Regions from separate parts of the Vibrio sp. TAP-3B genome, predicted to be linked through region 2. Evidence: riboswitches for the same ligand, from Rfam matches in the RefSeq annotation. Region 2 holds a riboswitch; the other holds the start of a gene.
The links. A riboswitch is a leader RNA that binds a small molecule or an ion and turns the genes downstream of it on or off. The one in region 2 is predicted to bind thiamine pyrophosphate.
Positions count from the first base shown of each region.

Region 1: another riboswitch for thiamine pyrophosphate. It lies ahead of thiD (bifunctional hydroxymethylpyrimidine kinase/phosphomethylpyrimidine kinase); the one in region 2 lies ahead of thiC (phosphomethylpyrimidine synthase ThiC).

Region 1 is NZ_CM173496.1:721,980-731,946, forward strand. It holds gene AC3D28_RS17715 (ABC transporter substrate-binding protein) at 1-858, opposite strand, end outside; gene AC3D28_RS17720 (ABC transporter permease) at 881-1,681, opposite strand; gene AC3D28_RS17725 (ABC transporter ATP-binding protein) at 1,674-2,465, opposite strand; gene thiD (bifunctional hydroxymethylpyrimidine kinase/phosphomethylpyrimidine kinase) at 2,455-3,312, opposite strand; TPP riboswitch at 3,412-3,522, opposite strand; gene AC3D28_RS17735 (TldD/PmbA family protein) at 3,851-5,236, shown strand; gene AC3D28_RS17740 (TldD/PmbA family protein) at 5,236-6,579, shown strand; gene trmY (tRNA (pseudouridine(54)-N(1))-methyltransferase TrmY) at 6,660-7,259, opposite strand; gene AC3D28_RS17750 (DUF3087 domain-containing protein) at 7,418-7,942, shown strand; rRNA gene AC3D28_RS17755 (16S ribosomal RNA) at 8,465-9,967, shown strand, end outside.
Region 2 is NZ_CM173495.1:2,361,120-2,371,086, reverse strand. It holds rRNA gene AC3D28_RS11180 (23S ribosomal RNA) at 235-3,124, shown strand; rRNA gene rrf (5S ribosomal RNA) at 3,240-3,356, shown strand; tRNA gene AC3D28_RS11170 (tRNA-Ser) at 3,458-3,548, shown strand; gene crcB (fluoride efflux transporter CrcB) at 4,560-4,943, shown strand; TPP riboswitch at 5,004-5,102, shown strand; gene thiC (phosphomethylpyrimidine synthase ThiC) at 5,267-7,207, shown strand; gene AC3D28_RS11155 (thiamine phosphate synthase) at 7,207-8,556, shown strand; gene AC3D28_RS11150 (HesA/MoeB/ThiF family protein) at 8,543-9,298, shown strand; gene thiS (sulfur carrier protein ThiS) at 9,339-9,602, shown strand; gene AC3D28_RS11140 (thiazole synthase) at 9,608-9,967, shown strand, end outside.

The sequences.
Region 1 (9,967 bases), on a different replicon from region 2:
TAGATCGACAGCCGATGGGCGAAGCGCGAAACGTGTTAACGTGTCATTCCAAGCGCGTTGGTTGAGTTCGTTATCTAGTGTGTCTGGTGAGTAAGCAACAAACTCTCGCCAAGACGCGTTGGGATGGTTGACGATATAAGTGGTCGCTTGCTCTAGCGCTTTGTTAAACGCTTTAATGGCTTTTTTGTCGTAGGTTTTTGCGTTTGCGACAAACACCAGTTCGTCATACGTTGGTACGCCGTATTCTTCAGGGAAGAAAGCTTTGGCTTTGTAACCTTCAAGGGCAAGTTGATTGGTTTCGAAGTTACGCAGGCCGCCCCAAATCGCGTCCACTTTCCCTGAGGCGAGCGATGAAGACAAAGCCCAACCCACGTTGATAATTTGCACGTCAGAAAACGCCACGTTCTCTTGCGCTAACATGGTCGCAATGGTTGCTTCTTCGTTGCCTGCGATCGCGATACCAATCTTTTTGTCTTTAAGGTCGCCAAGGTTGTCGTGCTCACCATTGTCTAACACCATCAAGGTATTCAGCGGCGTTGCAATAAGTGTTGCTGAGCGAATCAAAGGCAAACCTGCTGCAACGTCGATAGTGAGACTTGGCTGGTATGTGATAGCCATGTCCACTTTGCCTGCCGCGACCAATTTAGGTGGCGTGCTTGGGTCTGCGGGTTCTTGAATGTGCACTTTCAAGCCTTGTTCTTCAAAGTAACCACGCTCTTTGGCGATAATGATAGGGCCATGGTTTGGGTTGACGAACCAATCCAGCATCAGTGTCATGTCTTTTTCTGCTGCGAATACGTTAGTTGAGATAATCGAAGCGAGCAGAGCAGCCGCGTTCATGAGTTTGTTTTTATTCACGAGTTCTTCCTTTTTCATTTCTCTATTTATTTTCCCAGGGGATGGCTTTTTTCAATAATTTGTCGGTAATGAAATAAAGTGCGATAGACAGCGCGGCGAGAATAAACAGCGCCGCAAACATCTCATCGATAACCATGCGTGCGTTGGCTTGCAGCATCAGATAGCCCAAGCCTTCACTTGAGCCAACCCATTCACCTACCACGGCACCAATTGGTGCAATAACCACGGCAACGCGAATGCCTGAGGCGAGTGTTGGCAGGGCGGCTGGTAGCTGAATATGGCGCAGTAATTGCCACTTTGAAGCGCCCATGGTTTTGGCGAGGTCGAGATAGCCGGTAGGTGTGTTGCGCAGTCCGTCGTAACAACAAGTCGTCACAGGGAAAAAGATGATGATGGCCGCCATCACCACTTTAGAGGCGATGCCATAGCCGAGCCAAAGCATCAACACGGGCGCGATAGCAAATACTGGAATGGCTTGGCTAGCGATGAGAATCGGCAGTAGCCAACGTTTAAATGGTTCAAACATCAACATTTGCAGGGCGAACAGCAAGCCCATTGATAAACCGAGAGCGAGACCGAGCAAGATTTCTTGCGCCGTTACCCAAGTGTGTTTGAGTAGGATATCGTAGCGAGTGACCAGCCTATCCAGCACATCAACCGGTGATGGCAAGATGAAGTTTGGCAATTCGAAGATAACGACAACCAATTGCCATAGACTGAAAATCACCACCGTGCTGATCACTAGGCGCAACGCAGGGTGGGTGACACGTTCCTTTTTACGAATACGCGCTGAAACGGAGTTGTACTGAGTCATGTCACTCATAGTCTTTCTCCAACTGATCCAAAATCGCTTGCTGTAATGTTGCGCATTTTCCATCAAGTAGGCGAGGTGGTTGTGAATCAGGCACATCAAGGTGCTGCGCTTGAGCAGGCGTGCCTTGCAATACATAGAGTTGGTGTGCCAATCGCACCGCTTCTTGTGGATCGTGCGTAATCAACACCACGGTTTTACCTTTAAGCAGTTCGGCAGATAAGGCTTGCAGTTTATGGCGAGTCACAGCATCCAATGCTGAAAAAGGCTCGTCCATTAACACTAGCGGCTTGTCTTGCATCAAGGTGCGAGCAAGGGCGACGCGCTGGCGCATTCCTCCCGATAGCTGAGCGGGTTTTGTGTGTGTGTAGTCGGCCAGTCCTACTTGTTCCAATAACGTAAAAGCCCGTTGTTTCTCTTGATCTGGCTTCTTCGTTTCGGAATGAACTTTTGAATGAGAAAAGCGCGAACTCAGACAGACGTTGTCTAACACATTCAGCCATGGCAAAAGTAAATCTTGCTGTGCCATGTACGCGATTCGGTTATGCAAGGCAAAGCTATCCGTTAACCAAGCATTATCCACGCTAGTCAGTCCACCTTGCCATTCGACTTTGTCATTTAACAAGCCCGCGAGGTAGCGTAAGAGAGTGGTTTTGCCACAACCACTTCGGCCAAGTAATACGGTCCATTGCCCTGTAGGGATGGTCATGTTTACCTTTGCTAGAGTCGGCGTTTGGCTATCGTTGTATCGCAGGTAAGCATTGGTAAGTACAATGCCAATTGCTTTAGTGCCCATAGGTGTGACCAGCAAAGAAATGATGGACCGGGCCGTGACCTTTACCGACGTCCAGTTCATCGGCGTGGGCAATGGCTTGAGAGATATATTGCTTACTTAAATGTACGGCCTTGTGTAGGTTGTTACCTTGAGCAAGATATGAAGCGATCGCGGAAGAGAGCGTACAGCCCGTACCGTGAGTGTTTTGGGTTGGGAAACGCTTTGCGCTGAGTAATTCTGACGAATCTTGCATTATCAAAAGGTCGTTGCTGTTTTCATCTTTTTCTAAATGCCCTCCTTTTAGTAGCACAGCTTTTGCGCCCAGAGCCCGTAAGTCAGCGATCATGTCGTTCATTTCTGCTTCAGAGTGAGGAATGGGCTTGCCCGTCAGCGCAGCACCTTCAGGTAAGTTTGGAGTGATGATGTCTGCCAGAGGAATCAGCGTTTCTTTTAATGTACTGATTGCCGCTTGTTCCAGCAGTAAGTCACCGCTGGTGGCGACCATGACCGGATCAATAACCAGTCGCATTGGCTGATATTGTTTAATCTTATTCGCAACCACGTTAATGATGTTGGCGTCGGCTAGCATGCCGATTTTTACCGCAACGATATTGAGATCGGTGAATACGGCGTCGAGTTGGCTTTCAACGTGGTCAAGTGGGATCGGGAAAATGGCGGACACGCCCTGCGTGTTTTGTGATGTAATGGCGGTAATAACGGAGCACGCGAAACTGCCCGTAGCAGACATGGCTTTGATGTCTGCTTGAATACCTGCGCCGCCGCCGCTGTCAGATCCTGCGATCGTCAGTACGACTGGGGGGGATGATGAAGTAGTTGTGTGTGAGTGTCGCTGTATTGATTGCGCCATGGTCGCTCCTATTACAAGACGTACAGGAACTGACTTTGGCCTAGGCTGGGAAAGATCGGAGATCGATTCGCAAAGGTTAGCCGTTATGGTTCGGCTAGTGGCAAAGTATTAATAGTTCCCTACGCCAGTGCTAACTGAATCAGGTTCTACGGGTCTCGAATTTCGATCTCAGCCAATGCAGACTCTGTATTGGCTCCCCGACTATCTCGCTATGATGATAACAGTACAATTACTTCAGGGGTACGTTTTTTAATGGCCACAGTTATTGAGAGTTCATTTATGCGAAGTGAGTGGTAGAGTAACCTTGTATATCGTTGCTGTATCTACAACCTAAGGCCTTCTCGCTAAGCCAAGCATCTTAGAAACTCTCTGCGAAGTGTGCTGAAACGGGAATATTTACTAATCAATAGTGCTCTTATCTAACAGGGTTAACATAGAACAAGATTAAAGAATGTTGAAATTAAACGCGTTGCTAACGTAGCTTAGTATTAAAGGGTTACTTAGGAAGGTTAAAACGATTTATGAGCAAGGAGACTTCATGCTTAATTCGGTAACAGCGAAGTCAGTGATCGATCATGCTCTCTTTTTAGGGGCTGATTTCGCTGAACTATTCGTTGAACATCATCAAACCAACACCGTCCAGATTGCCTCTGGAGAGGTGGATAAGGTGAATTCGGGTATCGATTTTGGTATCGGGATTCGTCTCTTCTTCGGCCATAAAGTACTTTACGGTTACACCAACAGCACGGACGAAGCGGAGTTAAAACGTGTAACCTCATTGCTTGCAGCCAAAGACAAGCGTGATCAAATCGCATCAGCGGGTTCTTTGAATTTGACCCGCTACCCTGTTCTGCACGGTTCTCGTTTGCCACTGAGTAAAGATGCAAACCTCGATTCCAAAATTGCTTTTCTTTTGCAAGTTGATCACGCCACGCGTGCCGAAAGTGAGTACATCAGTCAGTTCATTGGTAGCGTGTTACAAAGAGAGCAGCAGGTAACCATCTTCAATTCAGAAGGGTTACATGTTGATGATACTCGTCACTACATTCGTGTCGCTGGGAATACTGTGGCGCAAAAAGGTAATGAGCAATCTTCCGGTATGGAAGGACCTGGCGCACTCGCCGGTTGGGAGTTCAGCGAGCAACTCGATGCGAGAGAGCTGGGTCAAACCATCGCTCAACAAGCACTTGTTAAACTCAGTGCAGATGCGTGCCCATCCGGTGAAATGCCCGTGGTGATTGGTCACGGCTTTGGCGGCGTTATTTTCCACGAAGCGTGTGGTCACTTGCTAGAAACCACTTCGGTTGCGAAGAAAGCCTCTGTTTTCCATGACAAAATGGGAGACATGATTGCGCATACCGCTGTCAGCGCAGTGGATGATGGCACCATGACCAACGAGTGGGGCTCAATCCATATTGATGATGAAGGTCTGCCAACACAGCGCACTCAGTTGATCAAAGATGGTCAGCTAACCAGCTTTATGGTCGACAAAATGGGTGGGATGAAAACGGGTTATGCGCCAACGGGTTCTGGCCGTCGCCAAAACTATAAATTCGCGCCTACTTCGCGGATGCGTAACACCTTTATTGAAGAAGGCGAGCATTCATTAGATGACATGCTTGCAGGCATCGAACGTGGTATCTACGCGAAGAAGATGGGCGGCGGTTCGGTTCAGCCGGGGACGGGGGAGTTCAATTTTGCCGTCCGTGAAGCCTACTTGGTTGAAAATGGCAAAATCACCAAACCTCTGAAAACCGCCACCCTTATTAGTACTGGGCCAAAAGTGTTGAAAGAAATCAGCATGGTGGGTAAAGACATGGCGCTTGCCGCTGGTATGTGTGGTTCAGTCAGTGGCGCGGTACCAACGGCAGTCGGTCAGCCAACGCTGAAAGTAGATAATATTCTGGTGGGAGGTGGTCGCTAATGAGCCAAGAACAACAACTTCTTAAGACGGTTGATTACGTCCTGTCAGAAGCCCAACGCCAAGGGGCAGAAGCGGATGTGATTGTTAATCGCAACAGCAGCTTTTCTCTGAAAGCAAACCAAGGTCAGTTAGACGAGTACAAAGTTAGCTCAAGCCAAGTGCTGGGTGTTCGAGTCGTGAAAGATGCCCGCGTGGCGACCAGTTACTCTGAATCATTAGAGCAACCAAGCTTAGATTTGATGCTGATGAACGCTTTGCAAAGTGCGCGTTTTTCGAAGCAAGATGAACATCAAGCCATCAGTTGCGTTAACAGTAAAATCACTACCGATGTGGCTGAGATTGCGCAAGAAGATACAGCGTCAGTGGATGAGAAAATCGAACTGTCGTTGGCACTTGAGCAAGGGGTAGTGGCTTTACCTCACGCTTCAAGCTCGCCATACAATGGTTACAGTGACGGTGAAACTCAGCTGATCATTGCTAACACACAAGGCACGTTATGCCAGCACTTCGAACGTTCGTTTCACTGTTACGCTTACACTTTGTTGGAGAAAAATGGCAAACAATCGATGGCAGGTAAAATGTCAGTAGGACGTTGTTTCGATGAGTTGAATTCAGCTTACTGTATCGAAGCCGGTTACAATCTAGCGCGTGATCTGCTTGATGGCGCACCAGTGGCAACAGGTAATTACCCAGCAATTTTCCACATTAATGCGCTAAGCAGCCTATTCGGTGCTTTCGGCAGTGCTTTTTCTGGTGTGAGTGCAGTGAAAGGCGTCACTCCACTAGGTGACAAGCTTGGTCAAAATGTTGCGAGTGAACTGATTTCTTTTACCGATGCGGCCTACATGCCCAATGGCATGGCAATTGTGGGTTTTGATAGTGAAGGTTTTGCAACTCAAGACAACGTGCTGATTGCCAATGGTCGGTTAAATACGCTTTTACATAACAGTCAAACAGCAAGTTACTTAGGTGCAGCATCAACGGCAAGTGCATCTCGCGGTGCGAAATCGAGCCTAGACGTATCAGCAAATCATAAAGTGATTGCGACAGGTCACAGTAGTGCGTCAGAAGTCAAAGCAGGTGAATACCTAGAGCTGGTTGAGCTGCAAGGTGTTCACTCTGGTGCAGACGCAGTCAGTGGTGACTTCTCATTTGGTGCAAGTGGCTTTTTGTGCCGAGATGGCCAGCGTGTTCAACCTGTGCGTGGAATCACTGTTGCGGGTAACTTCTACAAAATGTTGCAAGAAGTGGAAGCGGTAGGGGATAGTCAACTTATTAATGATAGTCACACGTTCTTCGCACCAGAGGTGCGTTTTGCTCGATTGAGTATTGGTGGCAAATAAGCCGCGTTCAGAAACACAGATACTACAAAAGAGGGTTCATTGGACCCTCTTTCATTACCTAATGACTTACACGTGAAAAACTAGAATTCGCGAATGTCCAATTCATTGTGGATCAACACCACACACTGAGAAGCAAATAGCATCTTAGGACCAAGGCTGATTTTCTCTGTGCCAAGACGCTTCAAGCTGTTGAATGATTTTTTCGGCATAGGAATGTGGTCGGTGAGCAAAAAACATGGATTCGTGGCAATTTCTGCGTCGCGAACGAATTCCCCTTTCTTGTCCAACATATATAGCTGGTGGTCTTCGGCCAGTTCTTGAACCAAGCGTTCGAAGCTTATTGTACGAACCGTAATACCAGGCTCAACTTTACGCAGCTCTTCTTTACCCATACCAACAGATGCATCCAAAGCGCGAGCGACGGTTGCAACCAGCGTTGATTCGTGGAAACCACCAATATTAGTGATGTCATTTGAGTGAATGGTTATCGTACGTGAGTAATCCTTGGTGCTCTCAAGAACCAAATGTACAACCACATCTTCACGGTGTGATTGAGCCACAAACATGGTATTCATCATGGTGTGAGCAAGGATCTCAGTATGCGCTTCGTTACCCACCCCTTCGAGTAGTGCTTTGCTCGTGGTTGGGGCGGCGCGAGCTCGTAAAACAAAAGAGCGCATGAATTTAACCTCTATATATGAAGAGTGAATGCGCGGGAGTATATACCCAAGCAGGGAAGGGATGCGAGTTTAATAGCAAATGTGAAATTACTTACAAAGCATCGATTGTGATGTGGGACCTGCCCGTTAAAATAGAGGCAACCTGTTAGGAGGGGTATATGGAAATTAAAAAAATAAACAAAGAAGTCTACAGAAAGAAAGTTAACCTTGTCATTGGTGGTTTTGTTGCTTTGCTTGCGATCTCTTCGCTCGCATTCAGTACCTTGTTAATTTCCCTCTTTGGTAATACTGATGTCGTGCAGGATCAATCGACGGGTAATTTTCATTGGAACTTAATTGGTGTCATCCTCGCTTTTGCCACATCTCTGTCTTTACTCAATCAATTTAAAACTCGACCTTATATGGAAGAAGTATGGTACGTATGGAAGTTAAAGCAACTGCATAATAAGATCTTTCGTAAACTCAAGAACATTAAAACGGCAGCAAGTGAAAATGACGTTAAAGCATTAACCATACTGAAGTTCTACTACACCACACAACGTCAAGTGTTCGAACTAGATAACAACACATTAACGATAAGTAGCGTAAACCAAGAATTAGAAGCAATAGAGGAAATTGAAGCGAATAAATTACTCACGCTTGATATTAATAGCTTTGAAGAAGCTTGGTTAGATACATATTGATCGTCAATTTGCTACTTAAACTTAACAAATTAGTACTAAAAACAAGCGCTTGGATAATATTTAACCGCTCAACGTTCTTTTTTTAATTTTTTTCTAAAAAAGGGTTGCCAAGAAAAATCATCTCCCTATAATTCGCCTCCGTTGTCAGGGCAAAGCGGAAACGCAAAAGCGGTTGGCAAATGAGGTGTAAAAAGATTCTAAAATTAATTCACAAAAGTGTTTGACACCAAGGTTTAGTTCATTAGAATACGCCTCCGCTTCGAGAGTAAATCTTACGAAGCACGCTCTTTAACAATATAGACCTATCAATCTGTGTGGGCACTCGTTGATGATAATCAAATTAGAAACTTCTCTTAAATAAAGAGGGGCTTCAAATACGGTTTCAATGAACTGAGTGACCAATCGAGATTAACTTGTTTAATCTTGGCGCAGTCAATTCATTATCGTTCTGTTGGAACGATAATAGCTTTAAAATTACGTTTGTAGTTTTGAAGTCAGTATTCGTTGAGCCGACAAAATCTTAAATTGAAGAGTTTGATCATGGCTCAGATTGAACGCTGGCGGCAGGCCTAACACATGCAAGTCGAGCGGAAACGACAACATTGAGCCTTCGGGTGATTTGTTGGGCGTCGAGCGGCGGACGGGTGAGTAATGCCTAGGAAATTGCCCTGATGTGGGGGATAACCATTGGAAACGATGGCTAATACCGCATAATGCCTACGGGCCAAAGAGGGGGACCTTCGGGCCTCTCGCGTCGGGATATGCCTAGGTGGGATTAGCTAGTTGGTGAGGTAAGAGCTCACCAAGGCGACGATCCCTAGCTGGTCTGAGAGGATGATCAGCCACACTGGAACTGAGACACGGTCCAGACTCCTACGGGAGGCAGCAGTGGGGAATATTGCACAATGGGCGCAAGCCTGATGCAGCCATGCCGCGTGTATGAAGAAGGCCTTCGGGTTGTAAAGTACTTTCAGTCGTGAGGAAGGGGATATCGTTAATAGCGATATTCTTTGACGTTAGCGACAGAAGAAGCACCGGCTAACTCCGTGCCAGCAGCCGCGGTAATACGGAGGGTGCGAGCGTTAATCGGAATTACTGGGCGTAAAGCGCATGCAGGTGGTTTGTTAAGTCAGATGTGAAAGCCCGGGGCTCAACCTCGGAATAGCATTTGAAACTGGCAGACTAGAGTACTGTAGAGGGGGGTAGAATTTCAGGTGTAGCGGTGAAATGCGTAGAGATCTGAAGGAATACCAGTGGCGAAGGCGGCCCCCTGGACAGATACTGACACTCAGATGCGAAAGCGTGGGGAGCAAACAGGATTAGATACCCTGGTAGTCCACGCCGTAAACGATGTCTACTTGGAGGTTGTGGCCTTGAGCCGTGGCTTTCGGAGCTAACGCGTTAAGTAGACCGCCTGGGGAGTACGGTCGCAAGATTAAAACTCAAATGAATTGACGGGGGCCCGCACAAGCGGTGGAGCATGTGGTTTAATTCGATGCAACGCGAAGAACCTTACCTACTCTTGACATCCAGAGAAGCCGGAAGAGATTCTGGTGTGCCTTCGGGAGCTCTGAGACAGGTGCTGCATGGCTGTCGTCAGCTCGTGTTGTGAAATGTTGGGTTAAGTCCCGCAACGAGCGCAACCCTTATCCTTGTTTGCCAGCGAGTAATGTCGGGAACTCCAGGGAGACTGCCGGTGATAAACCGGAGGAAGGTGGGGACGACGTCAAGTCATCATGGCCCTTACGAGTAGGGCTACACACGTGCTACAATGGCGCATACAGAGGGCGGCGAGCCAGCGATGGTGAGCGAATCCCAAAAAGTGCGTCGTAGTCCGGATTGGAGTCTGCAACTCGACTCCATGAAGTCGGAATCGCTAGTAATCGTGGATCAGAATGCCACGGTGAATACGTTCCCGGGCCTTGTACACACCGCCCGTCACACCATGGGAGTGGGCTGCAAAAGAAGTAGGTAGTTTAACCTTCGGGGGGACGCTTACCACTTTGTGGTTCATGACTGGGGTGA
Region 2 (9,967 bases):
TTAACAATTTGGAAAGCTGACTGATAACAACAACGTTGTTATCAAATAAAGTTCTCAATGTTTATCTTTAAGATAAACACCAAAACAACACATTCAAGTGTTCTTGGGAATATCACTATTACAGTGATTATTCGAAATTGAGTCCGGCAAAATCGAAATGTCTCTCGCTCATTCAAATAATGAGAGACAACTTTGGTGATTTGAACATCAACTCGAAACTCCTTCGGGTTGTATGGTTAAGTGACTAAGCGTACACGGTGGATGCCTTGGCAGTCAGAGGCGATGAAGGACGTATTAACTTGCGATAAGCCCAGATTAGGCAGTAAAAGCCACTTGAGTCTGGGATTTCCGAATGGGGAAACCCACTTACATAAGTAAGTATCGCTGCGTGAATACATAGCGTAGCGAGGCGAACCGGGGGAACTGAAACATCTAAGTACCTCGAGGAAAAGAAATCAACCGAGATTCCGAAAGTAGCGGCGAGCGAAATTGGACTAGCCCTTAAGCTTTATAGGCGTCAGGTGAACAAGCTGGAAAGCTTGGCGATACAGGGTGATAGCCCCGTAACTGACGACGCATATGCAGTGAAATCGAGTAGGGCGGGACACGTGATATCCTGTCTGAATATGGGGGGACCATCCTCCAAGGCTAAATACTACTGACTGACCGATAGTGAACCAGTACCGTGAGGGAAAGGCGAAAAGAACCCCTGTGAGGGGAGTGAAATAGAACCTGAAACCGTGTACGTACAAGCAGTAGGAGCACCTTCGTGGTGTGACTGCGTACCTTTTGTATAATGGGTCAGCGACTTATATTCAGTGGCAAGGTTAACCATCTAGGGGAGCCGTAGCGAAAGCGAGTGTTAACTGCGCGACTTAGTCTCTGGATATAGACCCGAAACCAGGTGATCTAGCCATGGGCAGGTTGAAGATTGAGTAACATCAATTGGAGGACCGAACCGACTAATGTTGAAAAATTAGCGGATGACTTGTGGCTAGGGGTGAAAGGCCAATCAAACCTGGAGATAGCTGGTTCTCCCCGAAAGCTATTTAGGTAGCGCCTCGGACGAATACTACTGGGGGTAGAGCACTGTTAAGGCTAGGGGGTCATCCCGACTTACCAACCCTTTGCAAACTCCGAATACCAGTAAGTACTATCCGGGAGACACACGGCGGGTGCTAACGTCCGTCGTGGAGAGGGAAACAACCCAGACCGCCAGCTAAGGTCCCAAATTACTACTAAGTGGGAAACGATGTGGGAAGGCTCAGACAGCCAGGATGTTGGCTTAGAAGCAGCCATCATTTAAAGAAAGCGTAATAGCTCACTGGTCGAGTCGGCCTGCGCGGAAGATGTAACGGGGCTAAGTAGTAAACCGAAGCTGCGGCAATGCTCTTTGAGTATTGGGTAGGGGAGCGTTCTGTAAGCGGTTGAAGGTGTGTCGTAAGGCACGCTGGACGTATCAGAAGTGCGAATGCTGACATGAGTAACGATAATGGGGGTGAAAAACCTCCACGCCGGAAGACCAAGGGTTCCTGTCCAACGTTAATCGGGGCAGGGTGAGTCGACCCCTAAGGCGAGGCCGAAAGGCGTAGTCGATGGGAAACGGGTTAATATTCCCGTACTCAATCAAATTGCGATGGGGGGACGGAGAAGGCTAGGTGGGCCTGGCGACGGTTGTCCAGGTTCAAGTGCGTAGGCTGAAGAGTTAGGTAAATCCGGCTCTTTTTAAGGCTGAGACACGACGTCGAGCATCTACGGATGTGAAGTCATTGATGCCATGCTTCCAGGAAAAGCCTCTAAGCTTCAGATTTGATGGAATCGTACCCCAAACCGACACAGGTGGTCGGGTAGAGAATACCAAGGCGCTTGAGAGAACTCGGGTGAAGGAACTAGGCAAAATGGTACCGTAACTTCGGGAGAAGGTACGCTCTTGGCGGTGAAGTCCCTTGCGGATGGAGCTACTAGGAGTCGCAGATACCAGGTGGCTGCAACTGTTTATTAAAAACACAGCACTGTGCAAAATCGTAAGATGACGTATACGGTGTGACGCCTGCCCGGTGCCGGAAGGTTAATTGATGGGGTTAGACTTCGGTCGACGCTCTTGATCGAAGCCCCGGTAAACGGCGGCCGTAACTATAACGGTCCTAAGGTAGCGAAATTCCTTGTCGGGTAAGTTCCGACCTGCACGAATGGCGTAATGATGGCCACGCTGTCTCCACCCGAGACTCAGTGAAATTGAAATCGCTGTGAAGATGCAGTGTACCCGCGGCTAGACGGAAAGACCCCGTGAACCTTTACTACAGCTTGGCACTGAACATTGACCCTACATGTGTAGGATAGGTGGGAGCCTTTGAAGCACGTACGCCAGTATGTGTGGAGGCAACCTTGAAATACCACCCTTGTAGTGTCGATGTTCTAACTTAGCCCCCTCATCGGGGGTGAGGACAGTGCCTGGTGGGTAGTTTGACTGGGGCGGTCTCCTCCCAAAGCGTAACGGAGGAGCACGAAGGTGGGCTAAACACGGTTGGACATCGTGTGGTTAGTGCAATGGCATAAGCCCGCTTGACTGCGAGAATGACAATTCGAGCAGGTGCGAAAGCAGGTCATAGTGATCCGGTGGTTCTGAATGGAAGGGCCATCGCTCAACGGATAAAAGGTACTCCGGGGATAACAGGCTGATACCGCCCAAGAGTTCATATCGACGGCGGTGTTTGGCACCTCGATGTCGGCTCATCACATCCTGGGGCTGAAGTCGGTCCCAAGGGTATGGCTGTTCGCCATTTAAAGTGGTACGCGAGCTGGGTTTAGAACGTCGTGAGACAGTTCGGTCCCTATCTGCCGTGGGCGTTGGAGAATTGAAAGGGGCTGCTCCTAGTACGAGAGGACCGGAGTGGACGAACCTCTGGTGTTCGGGTTGTGTCGCCAGACGCATTGCCCGGTAGCTAAGTTCGGGATCGATAACCGCTGAAAGCATCTAAGCGGGAAGCGAGCCTTGAGATGAGTTCTCCCTGATACTTTAAGTATCCTAAAGGGTTGTCGTAGACTACGACGTTGATAGGCAGGGTGTGTAAGTGCTGCGAGGCATTGAGCTAACCTGTACTAATTGCCCGTGAGGCTTAACCATACAACACCCAAGGGGTTTTGATGGGCTCAATACAAGAAAACTTGATTGTGTTAAGAACTGAAACAGCTTTCCAGATTATTAATTATCGCGTTGGCGGTAGTTAAAAAAGAATTTGCTTGGCGACCATAGCGTTTTGGCCCCACCTGACTTCCATGCCGAACTCAGAAGTGAAACGAAATAGCGCCGATGGTAGTGTGGGGTTTCCCCATGTGAGAGTAGGACATCGCCAGGCTTTATTTATCGCTTTTGGATTTACCTTAATATTAAGGTGCCTCTGAAAGCAAAACTAAAATTTAGCATGATAAATAAGACTAAGTTTTAGTAACAATTTGTGGAGAGATGGCTGAGTGGTTGAAAGCACCGGTCTTGAAAACCGGCATACGTTAATAGCGTATCTAGGGTTCAAATCCCTATCTCTCCGCCACTTTTAATGAAAAACCGCTGTTCTTACAGCGGTTTTTTCGTTTCTTTACTTTAAAAATTGCTAATACATGAAAATAGTAGATGTATTTAAGAATTAACTGTTTAGGTCTCTCAATTTCTCGAACCAGTTTGGCAATACGAGCAGTGAGTACATTCTAGAAAGCGATTTCATGCCGCACAACCTTCCAATAATATTCAATATAAACCAATGAGCTTTGGTTCGCTCGATGTGCTGTCGCCGCCAACTCCAAACCAGTATCATCCATTATCATAACAGTATGATGGCCCTTGCTGTTATCTTTTATATTTGCTTTAGATTGCTCACTCATGATGCTTTGTCGACCCAAGGCACAACTATGGCCTCGCCAATACATCTTGTGAATAGAGAATTACTGCTTTATCAAATTTCTCGTTCAGCGCAAAGGGTGGGCCTAATTCTTCTTCAAGAAAGCTTGAACCACAGAGTTCTGCTTCCGTTAAAAAATTTAGTGAGTTAAATTGTAAGAATGGACGTCTTGGTAGTAGGTGAAAGCCAGCAAGCTCATTTTATGCTGACTTTTCTTTTTGCTCACGTCGATACGGCTAAGCCCATAACAATTCACCTACATGGTCTAGTCTCTTTTTAGCCCTGACAGTATGCGGTTAATCTCAAACATTCGTTTATAAGTAAGGATAGTCGAAGAGCTTTAATGATGATCTGCTTGAATGAACGGGGTGGTATCAATGATAGGATGCAACAATTCTGTAAGACATCGGTTTTTCCCCAGAGTGCTGTAAAATTTACAAAGTGGTTTTATTTACTCTCTTTGAATTGAATGTTGTTGAATCCCTGTTAGTTAAAGCTCATCGGTTACCTATCACCATCATGTATTGAACTTGAAGCAAAGTGACTCCTGTAATTTTTTAAATGCTGAGGAGTTTTAAATGCAATACATTGCTAAATTCTAAGATTTTACCATCAATATCGCTTTAGTTTTGGTTACAATATCGTCATCAAAGCTTTGGGGGAATTATGGGACAACTTTCCATTCTTGGTTTTATTGCACTGGGTGGTGCTTTCGGTGCGTGTTCTCGTTACTTGATATCTGAACTATGTGTCATTTTATTGGGGCGTGGCTTTCCATACGGTACGCTAACCGTTAATGTGGTCGGTTCATTTATCATGGGCTTGTTGATTGCTGCTTTCGATAATGAACTGTTGGCAACAGAACCTTGGCGACAAGTGATTGGTTTGGGTTTTTTAGGGGCACTAACGACGTTTTCTACCTTTTCTATGGATAATGTTTTACTTATGCAGCAAGGTGCATTTTTTAAGATGGGGTTAAATATTTTATTAAATGTGGTGCTTAGCATCTCTGCCGCGTGGATCGGTTTCCAATTATTGATGCGCAGCTAGCAAAGTAGTTAAAAATTAAACAGGTCGGCTTGGTTTCACTAAGCCGTTTTTATATACTGATATCACTTGTCGGAGTGCCATAAGGCTGAGACCGTTAATTCGGGATCCGTTGAACCTGATCAGATTAGAATCTGCGAAGGGAACAAGAGAAGATATTTATACCGGAGTTCTTTCTGGTTGACCTATCAAATAGTCGAATGTTGTTATAGGCAAATTACTTAAGCTTTATTTAGCCTTAATTTGACTCCTCTTGTCGCATCTATCCGCCAAGCATTTTTATCCAATTACTTTTTATCTAGTATAACAAAGCAAGGAAAAATGCTATGTCGAGTCGCAAACAAGCGAGACTAGAAGCAAAACAGTTCATTGAAACACTCTCGGTACAACCGTACCCAAATTCCACAAAAGTATATGTAGAAGGTTCACGTCCAGATATTCGTGTACCTATGCGTGAAATAGCGCTAGCAGATAGTTTGATTGGTGGCACAAAAGAAGCGCCTATTTTCGAGCCTAATGAAGCCGTCCGAGTCTACGATACGTCAGGTGTTTATACTGATCCGAACTACGATATTGACCTTTATAGTGGCTTACCAAAGCTAAGAGAAAGCTGGATTGAAGAGCGCGGTGACACTGAATTACTTGATGAAGTAAGTTCGGTGTACACAAAGGAACGCTTAGAAGACGAAACGCTAGACGATCTGCGTTACGGTAATCTACCACGTATTCGACGTGCTAAAGATGGTCATTGCGTGACCCAATTGTATTACGCTCGTAAAGGCATTATTACCCTTGAAATGGAATATATCGCCCTTCGCGAAAATATGGGGCGTGCTCAATACCGCGATGAAGTGCTAAATCAACAGCATCCGGGTCAAAGCTTTGGAGCGAATCTACCTAAAGACATCACTGCAGAGTTTGTTAGCCAAGAAGTTGCTGAAGGTCGTGCAATTATCCCATCAAATATAAACCATCCTGAGTCAGAGCCAATGATCATTGGCCGCAACTTCTTGGTCAAAGTAAACGCCAATATCGGTAACTCATCGGTGACCTCTTCGATTGAAGAAGAGGTTGAGAAGTTAGTGTGGGCGACACGCTGGGGTGGCGATACTGTCATGGATCTCTCAACAGGTCGCAATATTCATGAAACTCGAGAATGGATTCTACGTAATAGTCCGGTTCCGATCGGCACTGTACCTATGTACCAAGCACTGGAGAAAGTGAATGGTGTTGCAGAAAACCTTAACTGGGAAGTGATGCGCGACACTTTGATTGAGCAAGCAGAGCAGGGTGTTGATTACTTCACTATCCATGCTGGCTTACTACTGCGCTATGTACCAATGACAGCAAAACGTGTTACTGGCATCGTCTCTCGTGGCGGCTCTATTATCGCGAAATGGTGTTTAGCGCATCACCAAGAAAGCTTCTTGTACACCCATTTTCGAGAGATCTGTGAAATCTGCGCCAAGTATGATGTGGCACTTTCTCTCGGTGATGGTCTGCGTCCTGGTTCGGTTGCCGATGCTAATGACGAAGCGCAATTTGCTGAGCTTCGTACTCTTGGCGAGTTGACTAAGATAGCGTGGAAATACGACGTTCAGGTCATTATTGAAGGGCCAGGGCACGTGCCAATGCACATGATTAAAGAAAACATGGAAGAACAATTAGAGCACTGCCATGAAGCGCCGTTCTACACGCTTGGTCCACTGACGACAGACGTCGCTCCTGGTTATGACCATATTACTTCAGGCATTGGCGCTGCCATGATTGGTTGGTACGGCTGTGCAATGCTTTGTTACGTCACCCCAAAAGAGCACCTTGGCTTACCAAATAAAGAAGACGTAAAAACGGGCATGATCACCTATAAGCTTGCTGCTCACGCTGCTGATTTGGCGAAAGGACACCCTGGCGCACAAGTTCGTGATAACGCGCTTTCTAAAGCTCGCTTCGAGTTCCGTTGGGAAGACCAATTCAACTTGTCACTCGACCCAGAAACCGCTCGCGCTTTCCATGATGAAACCTTGCCTCAAGAGTCGGGCAAAGTTGCCCACTTTTGTTCAATGTGCGGACCAAAGTTCTGCTCGATGAAGATTTCGCAAGAGGTAAGAGAGTACGCGAAAGACACCGAGCAAGTGGCAGCGGATCAGGCGGTTTCTATCAAAATGTTAGATGATCCACTGGAAGGAATGCGCAGAAAGTCGGAAGAATTTCGAGCTACTGGCTCTGAATTATATCATCCAGCCGCACATGCAGAGGTTGACGAGTAATGATGAAAATCCTTATTCCGTCATCATTAATTGAATTAACGGGGTTAGTTCAGCAGTGCTTGTTGTTGGCGAAAGAGCAGGGTTTTAGCATTGAAATGATTGAGTTGGGTGTGAGCCCAACTCAGTCTATTCAGCTTATTTGTGACCAACAAATTAAGAGCGTAAGCACCGACCTCTGTACTGATCATTTGAATGATGATAGCGAACATGTAATTTATTATCGCTCCTCGCTGTCCGTTAAGGAATACCTTAAACAAGCCTCTCCAGACGTCTACATCGGTATTGATGATCGGCAGGTGAGCCGACAAGCACAACTCGATATCTGGCATCATCCGATCAACGGTGAGGTGAGAGCGCTCTCTAGTTCGTTTGATTCCTCTCATTATTTTAAACCTGAGTTACATTTGGCTTGGGTCTTAACATTGTTAGTCTTGGGTTTTCCTATCGAGGATGCGCTGACGTTTGCTCGTGCCATGACCAATGTTTCACGTGAAACATCCATTGATGGTGAAGCTATGGTTTCACAGTCTTGGGCGTGTGAGTTTTCCGATTTTCCAATCCCAGTCTTTGAAGATGAGCGTTTAGGTATGCAAGTCGGCTGGGCGACAAAAGGTCACGAACTACGTTTTCCAACGTTGAACAGGAACCGTTTGGGACTTTATCCGGTTGTTGATGATGTTGTTTGGGTCGAACGTTTATTGCCATTAGGCATTAATACCATTCAGCTGCGTATCAAAAATCCAGACCAACCTGATTTAGAACAACAGGTGGCGCGTGCTATTGAACTTGGGCAACAGTACAACGCGCAGGTATTTATTAACGATTACTGGGAGCTAGCCATTAAGTATGGTGCGTTTGGTGTCCATCTTGGTCAGGAAGATATTGAAGAGTCTAACCTGAGCGAGTTGAGCCAAGCTGGCATTCGCTTGGGCTTATCAACCCATGGTTATTACGAGTTGCTCCGTATTGTCCAAATCCATCCAAGCTATATTGCCCTCGGGCATATTTTTCCAACGACGACAAAGCAAATGCCTTCAAAGCCACAAGGGCTTATTCGTTTAGCTCTGTACCAAAAGTTGATTAATAGTATTCCTTACCGTAATGAAAGCGGCAGTGAAGTGCTTGGTTATCCGACGGTGGCTATTGGTGGTGTTGACCAATCCAACGCGCCGCAAGTTTGGCAATGTGGAGTGTCGAGTTTAGCCGTCGTGCGAGCGATTACTTTGGCTAAGTCTCCACAATCAGTGATTCACTTCTTTGCTTATTTAATGACAGAAGAACAGCGCACAGTTGATGAAACTTCGTTGAATCAAAGCTTCAAGACGGGAGACGATAGTGCCCACAGATAAAGAATTTGTGCGTTACCAGCGTCAGATTGCTGTACCTGAGGTGGGTGAAAAGGGTCAAGTTCAGCTAGGCCAGTCGCATGTACTGATAGTCGGTTGTGGTGGACTTGGCAGCGCGGCGAGTCTGTATTTAGCCGGCGCTGGGGTTGGTAAGTTGGTTTTGGTGGATGACGATGACGTTGATAACAGTAACCTACAGCGGCAGGTAATCTATCGTGAGCACGATTTTGGCATGGCCAAAGTCGATGCAGCCGCACAACAACTCGCTGCGCTCAATTCCATGGTTCAAGTGCGTACCATTGCTAAGCGACTGGATAAATTACCGCTACAACTCGAAGTCATGTTGGCGGATGTAGTATTGGATTGCTGCGATAACCTGCCTACGAGACAGCTGATCAATCAAGTGTGTTTTGAGCAAAGCACGCCACTCATTTCTGCTGCAGCTATTGGTTGGCAAGGTCAGTTTGCAGTGTTTGATTATCAGTCTAAAGACTCAGGCTGTTACCGTTGCTTATATCCTTTTGACGAACTTCAGCAGGTTAAAACGTGCAGTGAGCGTGGTGTGATTGGTCCGGTCGTTGGAACGCTTGGTAATTATCAAGCAATGGCGGCTATCCAAAAACTGGCCACTGGGGCATTCCATGTATCGACGAATCAGTTACATATTTTTGATGGTCTACTGATGAGCTGGAATCACTTAGCGATAGGTAAGGACCGTCAATGTCAGGTTTGTGGACAGAGCTAGCCACGAGTAATACAAGTCAGAGCATAGAGAGTCGAAAGCAATGACATTATCTAAATCTAACAATTCAATACTAAATTCATCTCAAGGTGCGGACAATCAGCACATGACGATTACCATCAATGAACAGCGACACAAAGTGGAAGTTGGAGTGAACTTACAGCAGATCATTGTGCGATTTTCTCTGCCAGAAATAGGCTGTGTGTTCGCTATTAATAACTATGTGATACCGCGCAGTGAATGGGCGAGCACAGACCTTTCCGAGGGAGATAGCCTCTCTTTGTTTCAAGCAATCGCAGGGGGTTAACGTCGATGCTTAAAATTGGTGATAAACAATTCGAATCAAGACTGTTCACTGGAACAGGCAAGTTTGCCAACAGCCGATTAATGGCTGAAGCGATTCAAGTGTCGGGTTCTCAACTTGCAACTATGGCGTTGAAGCGTGTAAATGTGAACGACCAACAAGACGATATTTTGCTGCCGTTAGTACAAGCGGGTGTGAACTTATTGCCGAACACTTCGGGTGCAAAGAATGTTAAAGATGCCGTATTTGCTGCACAACTAGCGCGAGAAGCGTTAGGTACTAACTGGTTAAAACTGGAAATTCACCCAGATCCGAAGTACTTGATGCCCGATCCAATTGAGACACTTGCAGCCGCTGAGCGGTTGGTA